DNA from 3 places in the Mucilaginibacter sabulilitoris genome. Region 3 is predicted to be linked to each of the others. Evidence: riboswitches for the same ligand, from Rfam matches in the RefSeq annotation. Region 3 holds a riboswitch; each other region holds the start of a gene.
The links. Region 3 has a riboswitch for cobalamin ahead of SNE25_RS22585 (TonB-dependent receptor plug domain-containing protein). Riboswitches for the same ligand answer to the same signal wherever they lie in the genome.
Positions count from the first base shown of each region.

Region 1: it holds a riboswitch for cobalamin, as region 3 does, so the genes downstream of both, metE (5-methyltetrahydropteroyltriglutamate--homocysteine S-methyltransferase) here and SNE25_RS22585 (TonB-dependent receptor plug domain-containing protein) in region 3, are expected to answer to the same signal.
Region 2: it holds a riboswitch for cobalamin, as region 3 does, so the genes downstream of both, SNE25_RS18265 (TonB-dependent receptor) here and SNE25_RS22585 (TonB-dependent receptor plug domain-containing protein) in region 3, are expected to answer to the same signal.

Region 1 covers NZ_CP139558.1:2,843,277-2,849,065, reverse strand. Annotated here, with positions in the region: gene SNE25_RS12250 (beta-ketoacyl-ACP synthase III) at 1-1,002, opposite strand, end outside; gene metE (5-methyltetrahydropteroyltriglutamate--homocysteine S-methyltransferase) at 1,059-3,365, opposite strand; cobalamin riboswitch at 3,533-3,736, opposite strand; gene SNE25_RS12240 (TonB-dependent receptor) at 3,945-5,426, opposite strand.
Region 2 covers NZ_CP139558.1:4,237,424-4,243,212, reverse strand. Annotated here, with positions in the region: gene SNE25_RS18280 (SIR2 family NAD-dependent protein deacylase) at 1-225, opposite strand, end outside; gene SNE25_RS18275 (DUF6580 family putative transport protein) at 304-867, opposite strand; gene SNE25_RS18270 (YncE family protein) at 921-2,006, opposite strand; gene SNE25_RS18265 (TonB-dependent receptor) at 2,019-4,046, opposite strand; cobalamin riboswitch at 4,154-4,352, opposite strand; gene SNE25_RS18260 (serine hydrolase) at 4,396-5,655, shown strand; gene SNE25_RS18255 (SRPBCC family protein) at 5,721-5,789, shown strand, end outside.
Region 3 covers NZ_CP139558.1:5,248,078-5,253,866, reverse strand. Annotated here, with positions in the region: gene SNE25_RS22595 (sugar phosphate isomerase/epimerase family protein) at 1-549, shown strand, start outside; gene SNE25_RS22590 (sugar phosphate isomerase/epimerase family protein) at 560-1,504, shown strand; cobalamin riboswitch at 1,595-1,797, shown strand; gene SNE25_RS22585 (TonB-dependent receptor plug domain-containing protein) at 1,900-3,975, shown strand; gene SNE25_RS22580 (YncE family protein) at 3,980-5,143, shown strand; gene SNE25_RS22575 (cell surface protein) at 5,169-5,789, shown strand, end outside.

The sequences.
Region 1 (5,789 bases), 2.4 Mb from region 3:
TGCAGTTCTTAGCTTACCCCATTTAAGCAGGGTCGCGCCCCATGAAAAACCGGCTCCAAAGGCGGTTAGTATCATATTATCGTTGTATTTAAAGTCGTCTTTAAAGTCCCAAAGACAAAGTGGTATGGTTGCAGCAGTTGTATTTCCGTACCTATCGATATTGATCTTTACCCTCTCGGCCGGTAAACCCAAATGATCGCCTACCGCATGTATGATCCGGTAATTGGCCTGGTGCGGTATAAGCCAGTTGATATCGTTAATGGCAAGATCATTACGCTCCAATATTGCTTTACAGGTATCTGTCATACCGTTAATGGCGGCTTTAAAAACTACCCTGCCATCCTGGTGAATATAGTGCTTGTTGGCGGCAACACTTTCTGCGGTAGCAGGCACTTTAGAACCACCTGCAGGCACCAGTAAATGCTCGCGGCCTTTACCCTCGGTCCTGAAAACGCTGTCAATTAAACCGGTACCGTCAGTTGTGGGTTCAATTAATACCGCTCCTGCCCCATCACCAAAAAGGATACAGGTATTCCTGTCTTTATAATTAATAATGGCGCTGTTTTGGTCAGCACCAACAACAATAACCTTTTTATAACGGCCACTTTCAATTAAACTGGCACCCATAGTAAACGCGTACAGAAAACCACTACAGGCAGCGTTAACATCAGTTGCCCAAGCGTTGGTTAAACCACCTTTATCACAAACAATACTTGCGGTTGATAACAGCAAATGATCGGGTGTTGAGGTAGCTATAATTACGCAATCAATTTCGTCTGGAGAAACTTTAGTATTTTCAAGCAAATTTTTTATGGCCCAGTTAGCCATGTCAGAGGTAGCAAGCGATTTGTCGGTTAAAATTCTTCTTTCCTTAATTCCAGTCCTTGAAACTATCCATTCACTGTTAGTTTCAACCATTTTTCCTAAATCGCTGTTACTTAGGATATTATCCGGAACATAACCACCAACACCCGTTATAACTGCGCTACTCTTTAACTTCATAAATACTAAATTCTTCAAAAAACAGGCAATTATACGGAAATTGCCTGTTTTACCCGTCAGGAAACTGTTGTTTCTACAACTAACTGACGAAGTTGTTTTGCTGCCTGCACCATATTTATCAACGCGGTTTGGGTTTCGGGCCATTTGCGCGTCTTTAAACCACAGTCGGGGTTAACCCATAAATTGGCTGGCGGAAGTAAAACAGACGCCTTCTCGAGCAGGCTCACCATCTCCTCAACCGTAGGTACCCGTGGCGAGTGGATATCATACACTCCCGGACCAATTTCATTTGGATATTTAAAATCCGAAAACGCGGCCAGCAGCTCCATTTGTGAGCGCGAGGTTTCTATCGTGATCACATCGGCATCCATATCGGCAATGTTGCCAATAATGTCATTAAACTCGCTGTAGCACATATGGGTGTGGATCTGTGTTTCGTCCCTAACGCCGCTGGCCGAAATCCTGAAGGCCCGCACGGCCCAATGTAAATAAGCCTGCCAATCTTTTTTACGCAACGGCAAACCTTCGCGTATGGCAGGCTCGTCAATTTGTATCACTTTAATACCGGCTTTTTCCAATGCAACAACCTCATCACGGATGGCCAGGGCAATCTGGTAGGTAGTTTCGGATCTCGGTTGGTCATCCCGTACAAATGACCATTGTAATATGGTAACCGGACCGGTGAGCATACCTTTCATCAGCCTGTCGGTGTTGGCCTGTGCAAAACTGCTCCAGCGAACCGTCATATCCGCGGGGCGGCTTACATCACCATAAATTATCGGCGGCTTAACACAGCGGCTGCCGTAACTTTGTACCCAGCCATTTTTGGTAAATAAAAATCCATCCAAACGCTCACCAAAGTACTCAACCATGTCGTTACGCTCAAATTCGCCATGTACAAGCACATCGAGGCCTATCTCCTCCTGCCAGCGTATGGCATCAATGGTGGCCTTTTCTATCTCAGCATCGTACTGATCTGCACTAAGCTCACCTTTTTTAAGCCGTGCCCTGAGCGAGCGGATATCGTTTGTTTGAGGGAACGAGCCTATGGTAGTTGTAGGGTACAGGGGCAGTTTAAAGCGTTGCTGCTGTATTTTTTGACGCGCGCCAAACGTACTGATACGCTGAGCATCAGCATCGGTAATAGCAGCCGTACGTTGCTTTATGTCCTGTTTATGGATAAGTTTTGACAGGTTACGGCTCGATATAGCCTGCAAATTATTTTGCAGCAATTGGTTATTACCCTCAATAATTTGCGCAAGCTCATTAACCTCGTTCAATTTTTGTTTGGCAAAAGCCATCCAGTTTTTTATTTCGGGATTGATGGAGGTTTCCAGGTCAAGATCAAACGGTGTATGCAGCAAAGAGCAACTGGGCGCTATCATCACCCTGCCGGCACCAAGCAAAGCTATAGCTTTTTTTAGGTGAGATAATGACCTGATGTAATCATTTTTCCAGATATTGCGGCCATCAACAACGCCTAACGACAGGCTGAGTTTTTCGGGCAGCAAGGTCAACACCTCATCTAATTGTTTCGGTGCCCGTACCAGGTCAATATGCAGCGCGCTTACCGGCAGGTTTACAGCCAACGCTATATTATCCTGCAAGCTCTCGAAATAAGTGGTTAACAGCAGTTTTAAATCGGGGCAGCTCTTGCTGATTTCCTTATAAGCGTAGACAAAAGCTTCTTTTTCTTCAGAAGTAAGGTCAAGCGCCAGGAAGGGTTCATCCATTTGAACCCAAACGGCACCATATTCTTTAAGCCGTTTTAATACTTCAATATAAACCGGCACCACTTTTTTAATCAGGTTTATCCGGTTAAAGCCCGCTTGCTTCTCTTTACCCAGCAGCAGGTATGATACGGGGCCTATCAATACCGGTTTAGGTGTCGTACCCGTATGCTGCTTCGCCAGCGTAAATTCATCAAAGATCTTTTCAGAAAACAGCCTAAATTGCTGGTTTTGTACAAATTCGGGCACAATGTAATGATAGTTGGTATCAAACCACTTGGTCATTTCCATCGCGGTAATGTCGAGCCCGTCTTTCTGGTAACCCCGTGCCATGGCAAAATACAGATCGATCTCGGTATTGGCTTTGTTTTGGGTTAATACAGGCGTATAACGCTCGGGGATAACACCCAGCATTAACGAGGTATCGAGCACCTGGTCATAAAAACTGAAATCGTTACAGGGAATGAGGTCGATACCAGCATCGGCCTGGGTTTTCCAGTTTCCCACGCGGAGTTTACGGGCCACGGCAAACAGTTCATCTCGGCTGCTTAGGCCTGCCCAGTACTGTTCACTGGCTTTTTTGAGTTCACGGAGGGCACCTACACGAGGATACCCGAGGTTGTTTTTGAGCATACGCATAAAACTTTTTTGGTTAAACATTAAATTGAATTAATGCTCCTTACGGTTTTCGGTATGCTTTCGGGAAATGGTAATAAAAGGTAAAAGCAATAACATACAGGCTGATAAAAGCCGGCAGGTTATCCTTTTTCTTTGACTACTGCTTCAAAACGCGAAAGCATTGTCTTTTATACATTGGGGCAAGTATCCTGGCTTGTAACATTGTTGTCGTCCTTCTCATCCTGTTTTGGTTAGGATAATGGACCTTATTAATGACAACAACTTTTTGTGTTACTTACAGTTGCGCGACAGCCCGTGATTTGCACACGGTTCCTTTTTAATTCCTGCTAAAAACCTGGCAGGAAACCTCATTGCTGAAAAAAAGTAAAGAACTTTATTGAAAGCAAATATATGGAATGGGAATGATATGCAGATTGCGGATGTGCAGATTTTTGCAAGGCGCATAGTGGACTCACCCCGCCTGCGCTACGCTGGCACCCCTCTCCCCGCTTTGCGCAGAGAGGGGGTTTGGATAAGCATCATCCCCATCCCTCTTCCGCCGAAAATGAAGTAATGAGTGGGGAATCGATTCATTTATAATATCTCCAGATCCTCGCCGGTTATGTTCATGGTCTCTTTGTCGGTATTATCGCGATGGTAATACCCAAACAGTTGTCTCTCCTTTATAATGGTGGCAACCTCTGGTGGTACATATTCCTCCCATCCATTGGCGCCCTGCTTAATAAGCTGCAGCACATTATCGGTATCAACATTAAGGTTGTTTTCGTTATAATGTCTTATATCCTCTATTTTGTTATTAGCTATCAGGTAACGGTACAAATCTATAAGATGTGGCGGCGGATAAAACCGCAGGCTGTTGCAAATTATCCCATCGCGTTGCGTTGGATAAATAAATAATTTTACATTACGGCTAAACAAGGTGGCAAAAGACTCCAGGATACCACCTGCCAGATCTTTATAATGTTCTTCAGAAAAAATATATTCCAGGTTAGGATAACCCAATACTACACCTAATTTTAGTTTGGTGATTTTTGACAGGTAGGCTACCAGCTTATAATATTCATGAAAATTGGATATCAGTACTGTTTGCCCCAGCGAACTCAGAATATCAACCCGGTCAAGAAAATCCTTTTCATCAATTTCGGCATTTTCACCCCCGTTTCTTTCTTTCAGGGCCTGCAGGGTGAGCTCTGTAATTACTGTAACGTTTTCTTTATCAACATCGGGCTCCTGCATAAATTGTTTTACGCCGGTATTGAGCATATCTAAATGCACATTAATGAGCGGACGGAAACGCCCGCGTATCACCACGATATGTTTTTTGTACAACACCTCTGAAGGCTGCAGATTTTGCCCCTGCGGGCTAAAAACCGCGGCATCTGAAAAGCCATACTTTACCAGGTACAAACTCATCAGCCTGTTATCTACCTTGCTAAACTGAGGGCCTTCAAAACGGATCATATCAATCTGGATGCTGTCTTTTGACAGGTTGTCCATCAGTGAAAGTAAAAATACCGTTGGTACCTCATGATAATAAAAGCAGGCATACATCAGATTAACACCCAGTATCCCTACAGCCTGCTGCTGCAGATTGTTATCGTTGTCTAATAATTTTACGTGCAGCACTACATCATGGAATACACCATTAGGTTCCAGCTGAAAGCGTACCCCCATCCAGCCGTGACCTTCGTTTGTTTTGTGATAATTAAGCGCCGAGAACGTTCCCGAAAATGCAAAAAAGGTTGAAGTGTCGCCGCGTTGTTCCGCCAGGCGCTCTATTATTAATCCGTACTCGTGGTCGAGCATTGAGATTAACCGCTGCTCGCTTACATAACGCTTTACCTGTTGTACACCATAAATAGCATCAGAAAAGGTCATGTCATAGGCCGACATGGTTTTGGCAATAGTGCCCGATGAAGCTCCTGCTTTAAAAAAATTGGCCGCCACATCCTGTCCCGCGCCTATTTCAGCAAATGAACCGTAAATTTTAGGATCGAGGTTAATGGCAAGAGCTTTTTGTTTTGTACCTATATATTTGTTGTGAATGATTTCCATACACCCGGGGATTTTATTAGTAGTTTGTGCAACTGTCACATGATGAAAAGACGCGCAAAAATACGATTTTTTAGCGGGACGTAGGTTTAGAAATATAAAATGGATGTTAAATTTTAAGATGGGTGACCGCCTGGATGTCCTGTGCAATTAAATTATAAATACTTAAACAACATTAAGCATCCGATTATTTTAATTCTGACACAAACTCAACTGCTTTAAAACCAAATCTGGGGGGGGGGGATAATTAACAAATCACTTGGTTTGTTCTTCCCTTAGGGAACTATGAAAACCCTAAGGGAAAGAAATGCTAACCTTTTTTAAAATACCGGTTTTTAACAAAGGATTTAATCATGATACCTGCCA
Region 2 (5,789 bases), 1.0 Mb from region 3:
CAGTTGAGCCAATGCATAATGAGCAGCATTGGGCTTGGCCTCCAGTACAGATTTGCGGCGTGCATTATAAAATTCCTGTACCAGGACAGGATTGTGCTCCCAGGCCTCTGGTGTAGCCACATCTTCAATATTATAACCTTCCCATAAGCCATCGCTGTCTCTAAAGGTTTTTAATCCGCTTTCTGCACTAATCCCCGCTCCTGTTAGCACTACCAATTTTTTCATTTTTATCAACAAATTATATATCCATAAAAAAAGCGACCTGCTTTGGAGCAGATCGCTTTTCTATTTTAATTCTTTTAATTATAGAGCTAACTGCTTTTTTGTACGTAAAAAGGTATACTTTGTTTTGGCGAGTTCAAAACCGCCAAACATCAAAATTCCAAATACCAGGTTGCCATATATCATATTATACTCAAACGGAATGGCATTCACTAATGATGTACCGTAACCGGCCAACGTATGCGGGTATAAGGTGCCCGGTAAATCAGTTAATAACCAGTGTATCAATACGGATGCAACAGAAGCTAAGGCTACGTTCAATACATTTACTTTTTTCACTAAACTCCCTACCAAAACCATTAAAGCAAATGCCAAATAAGTCCATTCGGCACCGCTATACCATAAAGTTAATTTAGAAAAATACAAATAACCCAAAATGATATCGGTTGTAAATAAAGTAAGTAACACGGTAAGGTAACCTCTCCATTTGCTGGTAAAATAAGCGCCGCCGAAAATAGCGATAGCACCTACCGGGTTAAAATTACTCAACTCTTTATATTCGAAAGCAAGCAGCCTGAACGCGGCAGCTACCACAATCATCAATACCAGAACGATGTTGCGTGTTATATTATCTTTTGAAGTCATGATCAAAAATTTATGCAGTAAAAATACTTATAAATGTATTAAATAAGAAAATATTACTTCTTAACAATGGCAATGGCTCCCGGACTAATACCTGTGGTTAGTGAATACTCTTTTTTACCCGTTTTATCAAAGGCAAAAATTTCTCCATTTGATTTATAGTCCTTAGCATCCGTCACAAACAACTCTCCTGTTTCTTCATCTATTTTAAGTCCGAATGGGGTGATTACCACTGTTCCGTCGCTTATAAAATTTGCCTTTTCTAAAGTTTCTGTCTTTACATTGAATACCTGAATTTTATTGTCGGCGGTAATAAAATAGGCAAAATCACCCGAAGTAATGATCGGCGTGCCATAAGCTGCAGATAGATCACTTTGTTTTTTTACTGCATCAGTGGTTGTGTTGATGATGGTTAATGCTGGTAATATCTTATCAAAATCGCCCATTGAAATTACATATACATCGCCATACTTATCGGCAGCTATACTAACAGGATTTAAGCCAACGGTAATCTTCTTGGTTTCGGTTAAGGTATTCAAGTCGACAACCGATACCGTTTTATCCGGATTACCAAAATCTAAACCACCTGAATTGGCAACATACAGCTTATCATTAGCTACAACCAATTGCTCCGGGTTACGGCCAACTTTTATGTACTTAGTCACGGTAAGCGAAGCAGTGTCGAGCACTGCCACTGTACCATCATAAGATGTTATCAATGCCATATTTTTATAAAACGCTACAGAACGCGGCTGGCGGGCAACTGTATTATCAAATAAATCAAGCTTTTTAATTGATTTTGCAGTTTTAGCATCGGCAACTTCTACTGTACTGGATACGTTTACAACGATGTACATTTTTGAGCCGTATATTTTAATATCATTACCCGTATCGCCCAGACCACGCCCATTAATTGTCTTAAACTTATCTGGAATCAGCTGTTTGTTTGCATAATTATAATACGTTAACGTGCTGTTATTGGCATTAAACGCACCCTGGTTAAGTATATAAATACCCGCTTTATTGGTTAAAGGGTCAATCGGTTTATCATCATTTGGGTTGATTTTATCTTTGTGACATGACGCAAGCGCTGTTATGGCTGCTGCGCCAATGAATAAATTTTTAAGTTTAAATTGTTTCATATTCTTATATTATTAAATTTTTATTTGAATTGTAAACCGGTACGAGCGGCCGGGTAAAGGAAAACTCCTGATAACGGCGTAATTGGCATTAAACAAATTATTTACTTCGACAGCAGCCGTTACCTGCTTAGTTTTGAGCAGAAAATTGTAAACTGCTGATGCATCACTTACCGAATATCCTGATAACAGATTTTCAGGTAAATTTTCACCACTGTAATACCTTGATGATGAAAGGACCTGGTTATAATAAATTCCAAATTGTCTGTGATCAATGCCGGCGTTAATAGCCACAGTATGTTTTGGAGAGTATGGAATTTGCTTCAGGTAAACAGAGCTTGCCGGATCTGATACGTCAATTGCTTTTTGAAAGCTATAATTGGCTGTTAATAAAGCCCGCCAGTTATTATTAAGTTTCGACTGTGTTTTTATGCTTACGTCTATACCCTTAACATCAACCTTACCCAAATTGCTGATAGATGATATATAGGGGTTTTGATTAGGAATAGATAGTATTTTATCGGTTACATTGTTATAATACGCATCGGCAGTAAATGTAACGTAATCAAGCCACGAGTTCAGGCTTTTGGTAAAGGTAGCGCCCAAATCGTATTGTTTGGCAAATTCAGGTTTAAGATCGCGCACCTGTATCGCGAAATAGTAGAATTCATCAAAGGTTGGATAGCGGAACGAGTTTTTATAAAATGCCCTTAACTGAAAATTTGAATTATTAAATGGTTTAAAGGTAGCCATTAACGTGGGCGAGTAAACATTACGCGAAGCCGATGCTTTACCCGTTTTTACCGATTCGTTGATATTACTATTAAGCAAACTTCCCTGGAAACGCCATTTACCGACAATTAAGTTTGACGCTATGGCATTAAGCAAAGTACTTCGTGATGGATAAGCATAATTAGTAATATTGGCATCCAGGTGGGTATAAGCAAAATCAACAGCATAAGAAACCTCCCAATTACTCAGGATATGATAAGCCAGCGTGGCTGATTGATAAACCTCTTTCTGCGTGTATTTATAATTTAGCCCACCCTGGTTATTTAAAAAATCGGGATCGGTGTAATGAGTATATAACCTTGATAGTTTGGTATTTAACAGCAAATGTAAGCTACTTCCCCATAAGTGCTCATAACCTGCCTGTGCAAATATATCCCGGTTCTGCACACGTTGTTTGGAATAAGGATTATAAAATACAACCGCGCCGGGCAGCCCCCTATCCGAGTTATAATAGTTTACATGAAAGTTAAACTGGTTGCTGTCAGATTTTGTCCAGTACAGTGCCGCATCGGCCTGTTGTGCCTTAATATCGCCATTACGCCGGGTGGCTAAAGTATCGGAGCCGTCGCCATTTACTTTATATTTATACTGTCCATCGGCTTTTTCAAGATAGGAATTGACAACTGCCGACCAGTTTTTATTGATCCGCTGCTGCCACTGGATATATGGGTTGATAAGCCCGAATGAACCGCCTTTAATTCCCACAAGCACTTGGTAAGGCTTCTCTGCACCCAACAAAGGCCTTATAGTTTTTATGGATAACAAGCTTGCGGATGCAAATGCCCGGGCTGGTGCGCATATATTATCGGGTTGCCCATTATAAAGTGCTATTGATTGTACATTGTTTAAGTTAAGCCGGCCCAGGTCTATTTGCCCGTTCTGCGCATCGTTTAACTGAACCCCGTCGTAAAATATACCGGTATGATTAGCACCAAGACTGCGCACCAGCACTGTTTTTACGCCACCAATACCACCATAATCTTTAATATTAACACCGGCGAAATTCCTGATGGCATCGGCGACGGTGAAGGCACTGTTGCGGGTAAAATCGATGGATGATATTTGTTGAGCCGGGGTAATGGTTTGTACTTGTGGTATGGTTGAAGTGGAAATGGTTACCTCTTTAAGTTTTTTGGTAGTATCTGTTTGTGCCGATACTTTATTGGGTAATACAATCTGCAACATAAAAACCACAACGCCCAAGCCCGAAGCAGGTAAAAGTTTATAAATACAATGTAAGTTTTTCTTCATGTTGTTGCACGCAAAACATCACCGCACACATAGGACAGAGTAATTTGAAATGAAACACACTAATAGAAGAGCATTTACATTCAAGCCTCAATCCCCGAAAGCTATGAATAACGTATAATGCTACGGCAGGTATTCTGACTTACTCCCCACGTTGTTCTGCCTTCCCATCTGTCTCAACAGATAGTGACAATAAGAGTGAACAATGGTTAAAGAGCTTACAGCTGCGGGACAGTTACGGAATTTCACCATATTCCCTTTTAATTCGTTCAGTAAATACTGAATGAAACCTAAAGCACAGCAAAAGTAGGATAAGTATTAATAACCACAAATTAACATCAGTATATTTATCATGATGAAACTACACTTTACACTTTTATTATTATTTATAGGTACTACCTGTTTGGCGCAGGAACCCGATACTGTTTTTCTAAAACAACTTTTAAAAGCCAATCCCGCGTTGTTTAATAGCATATTAAACAACTCTGCACATAACGAAGTACAGATATTGTACACACAGATTAATCGCGATCAAAACAACATACCTCACTTTAAATCATACAGTTACCGGCTTAATGCAAAGCATTATTTTTATCCGGCAAGTACGGTTAAATTGCCTACAGCCATATTCGCACTTGAGAAATTGAACGAACTGCACGTAAAAGGCCTTGCCAAAAAATCTGTAATGATTACCGACAGCGCTTTTGCGGGACAAACCAAAGTTAAAGCAGATACCTCGTCGTTCAGCGGTTTGCCGAGTATAGAAAATTACATCAAAAAGATATTGTTGGTAAGCGATAATGACGCGTTTAACCGCCTGTATGAGTTTGTTGGTCGCGAAGAGATTAACCAGAAACTAAAGAAATATCAGCTGAACAATACCCGAATAGTTGGTAGGCTGGCCATTGGTGATGCAGGGGAAAGTACACGGCATACCAATCCTGTTGACTTTTTTAATAACGGCAAACCAATTTATCATAAACCGGCGCTGTATGACAATAACGATTATCCCATGCAACTGGAAAACCTGATACAAGGCAAAGCTTACATGGATAGCAGCGACAGATTAGTTAATAAACCCTTTGATTTCAGCAACAAAAATGTTTACTCCATTGCCGACCAGCAGCAAGTATTAAAGCGCTTGCTTTTCCCGGAGGCATTCCCAAAAGTACAGCGTTATAACCTAACGCCTGCCGATTACAGTTTTATTTATCACTACATGAGCATGTTTCCGACAGAAAATAAAAAACCAACCTATAACCGACCTGAATATTTCCCTGCATATTGCAAGTTCTTATTTTATGGCGGCGATAGTACCGCAATCATTCAGCCGGATATCCGGATATTTAATAAAGTGGGCGACAGTTATGGTTATGATATTGACAATGCTTATATCGTCGACTTTAAAAATAAAGTTGAGTTTATGGTTACGGCGGTAGTACAATCGAACGAAGATGGGATTTACAATGACAACAAATACGAATATGCCACTGTTTGCCTGCCATTTTTAAAAAATCTGGGAAAGGTGCTTTATCAGTATGAATTAAAACGATCTAAAAAGCACCTCCCCGATTTAACTAAATTTAAATTTAGTTACAGTATGGTTAAATAAAGTTCAATTAGCAAAAACTTAGCGGGATGAAAGCTGTTTAAATTTTAAACCTATTTAAATATGCTATGGCAACTACAATAATAAAATATACTGATAACTACCCTGTGCTTTACGGGGATGACCGGATAAATCTG
Region 3 (5,789 bases):
GTGGTGAAAATGGCTAAAACATTGGGTGCAAGTTATGTTATGGTAGCCTGGATACCTCACAAAAAGGAATTTACACTGGAAGATGCCAAAAAAGCCGCAGCCGATTTTAACCGCGTTGGTAAAATATTAAAACAAAGCGGACTTACCTTTTGCTATCATAACCATGGTTACGAATTTGGTAAGTACGAAGACGGAACCCTGTTTGATTATATTGCCAAAAATACCGATCCTAAATATGTGTCGTTTGAGATTGATATTCTATGGTCATTTCATGGCGGGCAGGATCCGGCGCAGCTGATCAATAAGTATCCTTCGCGCATGAAGCTGATGCACCTGAAAGATATCAGGAAAGGTGTTGCTAATGACTTAACCGGTGGCACCGATACTAGGAACGATGTGGCGCTGGGAACAGGACAGATCAATATACCGGAAGTGTTAAAGGCGGCAAAAAAAGCTGGCATCAAGCATTATTTTATTGAAGATGAAAGTCCGTCATACAGTACCCAGATACCGGTAACCATTGCTTATATTAAAAGCTTAACTTATTAACCAATACCCCATGGCTGATAACTCATTAAACAGAAGACAAGTGTTAAAAACTATTGGTTTGGCGGCAGGCGCAGCTGCTTTGGGCGGCACGGCTTCGGCAGCAATTAAAGTGGAAAAAAATGACCATGATTTTCTGTACTCCTTAAATATGAGCACCATAAGGGGGCATAACCTTGGTTTTGTTAAAGAGCTGGAAACAGCAGCTAAAGCGGGTTATACTTCGGTAGAGATATGGATGGATACACTGCAAACTTATCTTAAAAATGGGGGTACACCCGCTGAAGCTAAAAAGATAATTGACGGGCTGGGTATTACGGTACAGAACGCGATAGGCTTTGCCCAATGGATAGTTGATGACGAAGCGACCCGCAAACAGGCATTAACACAACTGCAGGGCGAAATGGAGCTGCTGGCTAAAATTGGCTGCAAAAGAATAGCCGCCCCACCGGCCGGTGCCACCAAAGGTGAAGTAATAAACCTGGATGTAATTACCGAACGTTATCTCACCATATTAAAAATGGGTAGAGAAACCGGCGTAATGCCTCAACTGGAAATGTGGGGCGGCTCGGTAAATCTTAAACATATAAGCCAGGTAATGTATGTGGCCATCCAATGCGGCGATGCCGATGCTCGTGTGCTGCTTGATGTATTTCACGTTTATAAAGGCCAGTCAGCGGTAGAAAGTTTGCAATTTGTGGGCAAACCTGCGCTGGAGATTTTTCATGTAAATGATTATCCGTCGGGTATCAGCCCGGAGCAAATATCAGAGCCCGACCGCGTATATGTTGGAGACGGCGTGGCTCCTGTAAAACGTATTTTGCAATTGGTTAAAAAGCCGCAGAGCCCACTTATTATATCATGCGAAGTGTTTAATAAAAGCTATTATGCCCAGGATGCCTTGCTGGTAGCTAAAACCGCGCTCAAGAAAATGAAGGCCGTAACGGCGGAAGTTTAGTCTTTCTTTAAAAGGGGGGATTAATCTTATTCCCCCTTATTTTACCTCCTTTGGGGTATCAATAAATAAATTTCACTGTATTTTTTATTTCTATATTTGCATCGCTTTTGGTTCCCATTACCATAATTGGTTTTGGGATTAAAAGGGAATCCGGTGTAACTCCGGAACTGTCCCGCAGCTGTAAGCTCTTTTTAACCGATGTCCATTCTTTAGCCACTTTTCGCCTTGTGCGGATGGGAAGGCCGGAATATCGGGGAGTAAGTCAGAAGACCTGCCATTGCATTATATGTATTCATAGCTTTCGGGGATTGAAGCTGGAATGAGGATACCTCACGCGTATTTCCATTTGTTATACCCTGTTTGCTGTTTGTTTAATTTTTTACGAACAGAAAATATTGCAACACCTGTACCATTATTTGCGTACGCTGGTTTTACCTGTTTGCTTTGTAGCAATGCAGGGAGTGTTTTGCGGCAACCTGTTGGCGCAAAACTCAGACACAGCACGATCAGTATCAAAAGATACCTTAAAAAACCACCATCTTAAGGAGGTTTCCATACGCGCCGCGCGCTTATCCCTCCGCAATATATCGGCCACTCCAGTGCAGATACTTAGGGGCACAGATCTCGAAAAACTGAACAGCCTTTCCGTTGCCGATGCGCTCAGGTTTTTTTCGGGTGTGCAGATAAAAGATTATGGCGGCATAGGTGGGCTCAAAACCATTAACGTGCGCAGCCTGGGCACCAATCACGTAGCTGTTTTTTATGATGGCGTGGAATTTGGCAACGCCCAGAATGGACAGGTCGACCTCGGCAAATTCTCGCTTGATAATATTGAAGAAATAGACCTGTATAATGCGCAAAAAAGCAGCATTTTTCAACCGGCCAAAGGTTTCGCGGCAGGGGCTTCTCTTTACCTGGTTGCCAAACAACCCAATTTTGAAGCGGGCAGCCGTACCAATGGTAAACTCAGCTTTAAAACAGGTTCATTCGGGTTGGTAAATCCGTCATTGTTGTGGCAATATAAGTTGAGCGATAATTTATACAGCAGTATCAGTACCGAGGTAACGCATGCCAACGGCCGGTACAAGTTCAGAACAACCAATGGCAATACTGGTTATGATACTACAGCGATAAGGCATAACGGGGATATTGACGCGCAGCGTGTAGAAGCCGGGTTATACGGTAAACTGAAGGACAGCGCCTCGTGGACACTTAAAGGTTACCTGTACCATTCTGACCGGGGATTGCCAGGGCCTACGGTAAATAACAATTTTGAATCTAAACAGCGGCAAAAGGAAAGGGACGTTTTTGTACAGTCGGGCTATAACAAAAAATTCAGCGACAGTTATAGTCTGATGCTGGGCGCCAAGTACTCAGACGATTATACGCATTATTTTGATCCGGAAATAACTACTACAAGGGGGCTGCTCGAAAATAAATATGATGAGCATGAACTGTACCTGTCGGCAGCTAATAAATTCCGTATTAACTCCTTTTGGAGCGTCGCGCTTTCTGCCGATTACCAGAGGAATTCCCTTGATGCTACACAGAACGACTCGGCCCTGTATCGGTTTGTTCGCCCGGTACGCAATACCATCCTAACAGTTTTGGCTACCGAACTACATTTTAAGCGTTTTAACGCGCAGGCCAGTTTGCTGGGTACGTTTGTAAACGACCAGGTTGATACGCTGCAGGCCGCGGGTAAAAAAACAAAATATACGCCTACGGTGCTGTTATCATGGCAGCCACTTAATAACCCCGATTTCAGGCTGAGAGGTTTTTATAAAAGCATTTTCCGGCTGCCAACTTTTAACGATCTGTATTACACCTTTATAGGTAACTCTTTTTTACGGCCCGAGTATACCAAACAGTACGATTTTGGTTTTACCTATAATAAAACTTTTCGCCAGCATACCCTCATCAACTTCGCTGTTCAGGCCGATGCCTATTATAACCAGGTAAAAGATAAAATAGTAGCCATTCCGGGCCTCAATCTTGCCCGGTGGACGATGTACAACCTCGGTTTGGTGCACATCAGCGGACTTGAAATAAATTCGCAGGCTACATGGCAATTGCCCGGTGAGGTGTTTATCAATACGGGCATCAGCTACACCCATCAAAAAGCGATAGATGTAACCGATCCAACCGATGTTAATTACCGGCAGCAGATACCTTATACCCCGCTTCACAGCGGCTCGGTATTGGTTGGTGCCGAATGGCGCAAGTTTGCCTTTAACTACAGCTACATTTACGTGGCCAGCCGGTATGATTCAAAAGTAAACTCTCCCGAAAATTACTTACAGCCCTGGTATACCAGTGATGTGAGTTTTTCCTATACCACCACATATAATAAGCATAAAATCAGGCTCACCGGCGAGGTAAATAATGTATTTAGCCAATACAATTATATAACGCTTAACTATCCTATGCCCGAGCGTAACTACCGTTTCACCATAAGTTCAACTTTTTAAACCTATGAAAAGTATAAATCATAAAATACTGTATTTATTAGGATGTATCATCCTCATTTACAGTTCTTGTCGTAAAAACCAGGCGCCGGTTCCCGAAAAAGAGACTGTTGTTACTCCCCCGCAAGACACTACCAGCGCGGGGGATACTTTAGTGAACCACGCCAAAGGTTTTTACCTGCTCGATGAAGGTAACATGGGTTCCAGCAAGGCATCGCTTGATTATTTTGATTACCTGTCCGGAACGTTTCGTAAAAATATCTACGGAACGGCTAACCCACAGATACCAAAAGGTTTGGGCGATGTTGGTAATGATGTTGGCGTATACGGCTCAAAGGTGTACATCGTGGTTAACAACTCCAACAAGGTTGAGGTGCTCGATCTGAAAACCAATAAGCGGATCAATCTCATCAATATCGCTAACTGCCGCTACGTTACTTTTCATAATGGCCGTACCTACGTTAGCGCCTATCTGGGTAAAGTGGGCGATCCGCATGCCCCTAATGGCGCTGTTTATGAAATTGATACCGCATCGCTGCAAATTACCCGCAAGGTAACCATTGGCCGCCAGCCCGAAGAAATGGCCATAGTAGGCGAAAAGATGTATGTGGCAAATTCAGGGGGATATAGCCCGCCGGATTATGAACGTACGGTTTCAGTGATTGATCTGGCCACTTTTACCGAGCTGAAACGTATCGACGTTGCCATCAATCTCGACCGTGTAAAGGCTGATAAATATGGCGATGTATATGTAACCTCCCGCGGCGATTATTATGATATATCATCCAAACTATTCGTCATTGATACCAAAACCGACCAGGTTAAAAAGCGCTTTGATTTTGGCGTAAGCAACCTGTGGATTGATGGCGACACCGCCTATATGTACAGTTATGAATTTAGTTACAAAACGGGCAAAAATACCACTACCTACACCATGCTCAATGTAAAGGACGAAACGGTGATACCCGGCAAATTTATTACCGATGGAACTGAAGTGCAGATACGCGTACCCTATGGCATTGCTGTAAATCCGTTTACCAAAGAAGTATTTGTTACCGATGCCAAAGATTATATAACACCGGGGACACTGTACTGCTTTGATCCAAAAGGGAAGAAAAAATGGTCGGTACAAACCGGTGATATTCCCGGGCACTTTGCATTTGTTTATTAAAAAATATTAACAATTAACCTATAAAATGAAACACTTGAACCTTAATCGTAGCATGCTCATTCCGCTTATTGTTTTGCTGGGCTTTGCTTTAATGCAATCTTGCAAAAAAGAAGTTGTCGAAGTTGAAAAGCTCCGGGTAGATACCCTTGTTAAACGGGATACCCTTATCCGGCGCGATACCATTATAAAAAATGATACCACCATTGTTATTGTAAGGCGCGACAGTATCATTATCCGCCGTGATACTATATACATCGGAATGCCCTATATCAAAGCGCCAATACGGTCTGCAACAGCCGGCAGTAACCTTTATATTACCTCGTTTTTTGAATATATGCCTGCTCCGGGGCAGTTTATTAACACCGGCTTTGGAACCATTGACGAGGCCAAGCTCATTTTAAAAAACAAGGACAACCTGTTAACGCTGGGCGCATGCGGCGGTTACGTGGTATATGGGTTTGACCATACGGTTTTAAACGTATCCAACAAGGAAGATATAATTGTGTATGGTAATGCCTTTAACATGTTTGCGGAGCCGGGAGTAATCTGGGTAATGGCCGATGAAAACGGTAATGGCAAGCCCGATGATACCTGGTATGAATTAAAAGGCAGTCAGTATGGTAAAGAGGGTTACATACGTAATTAC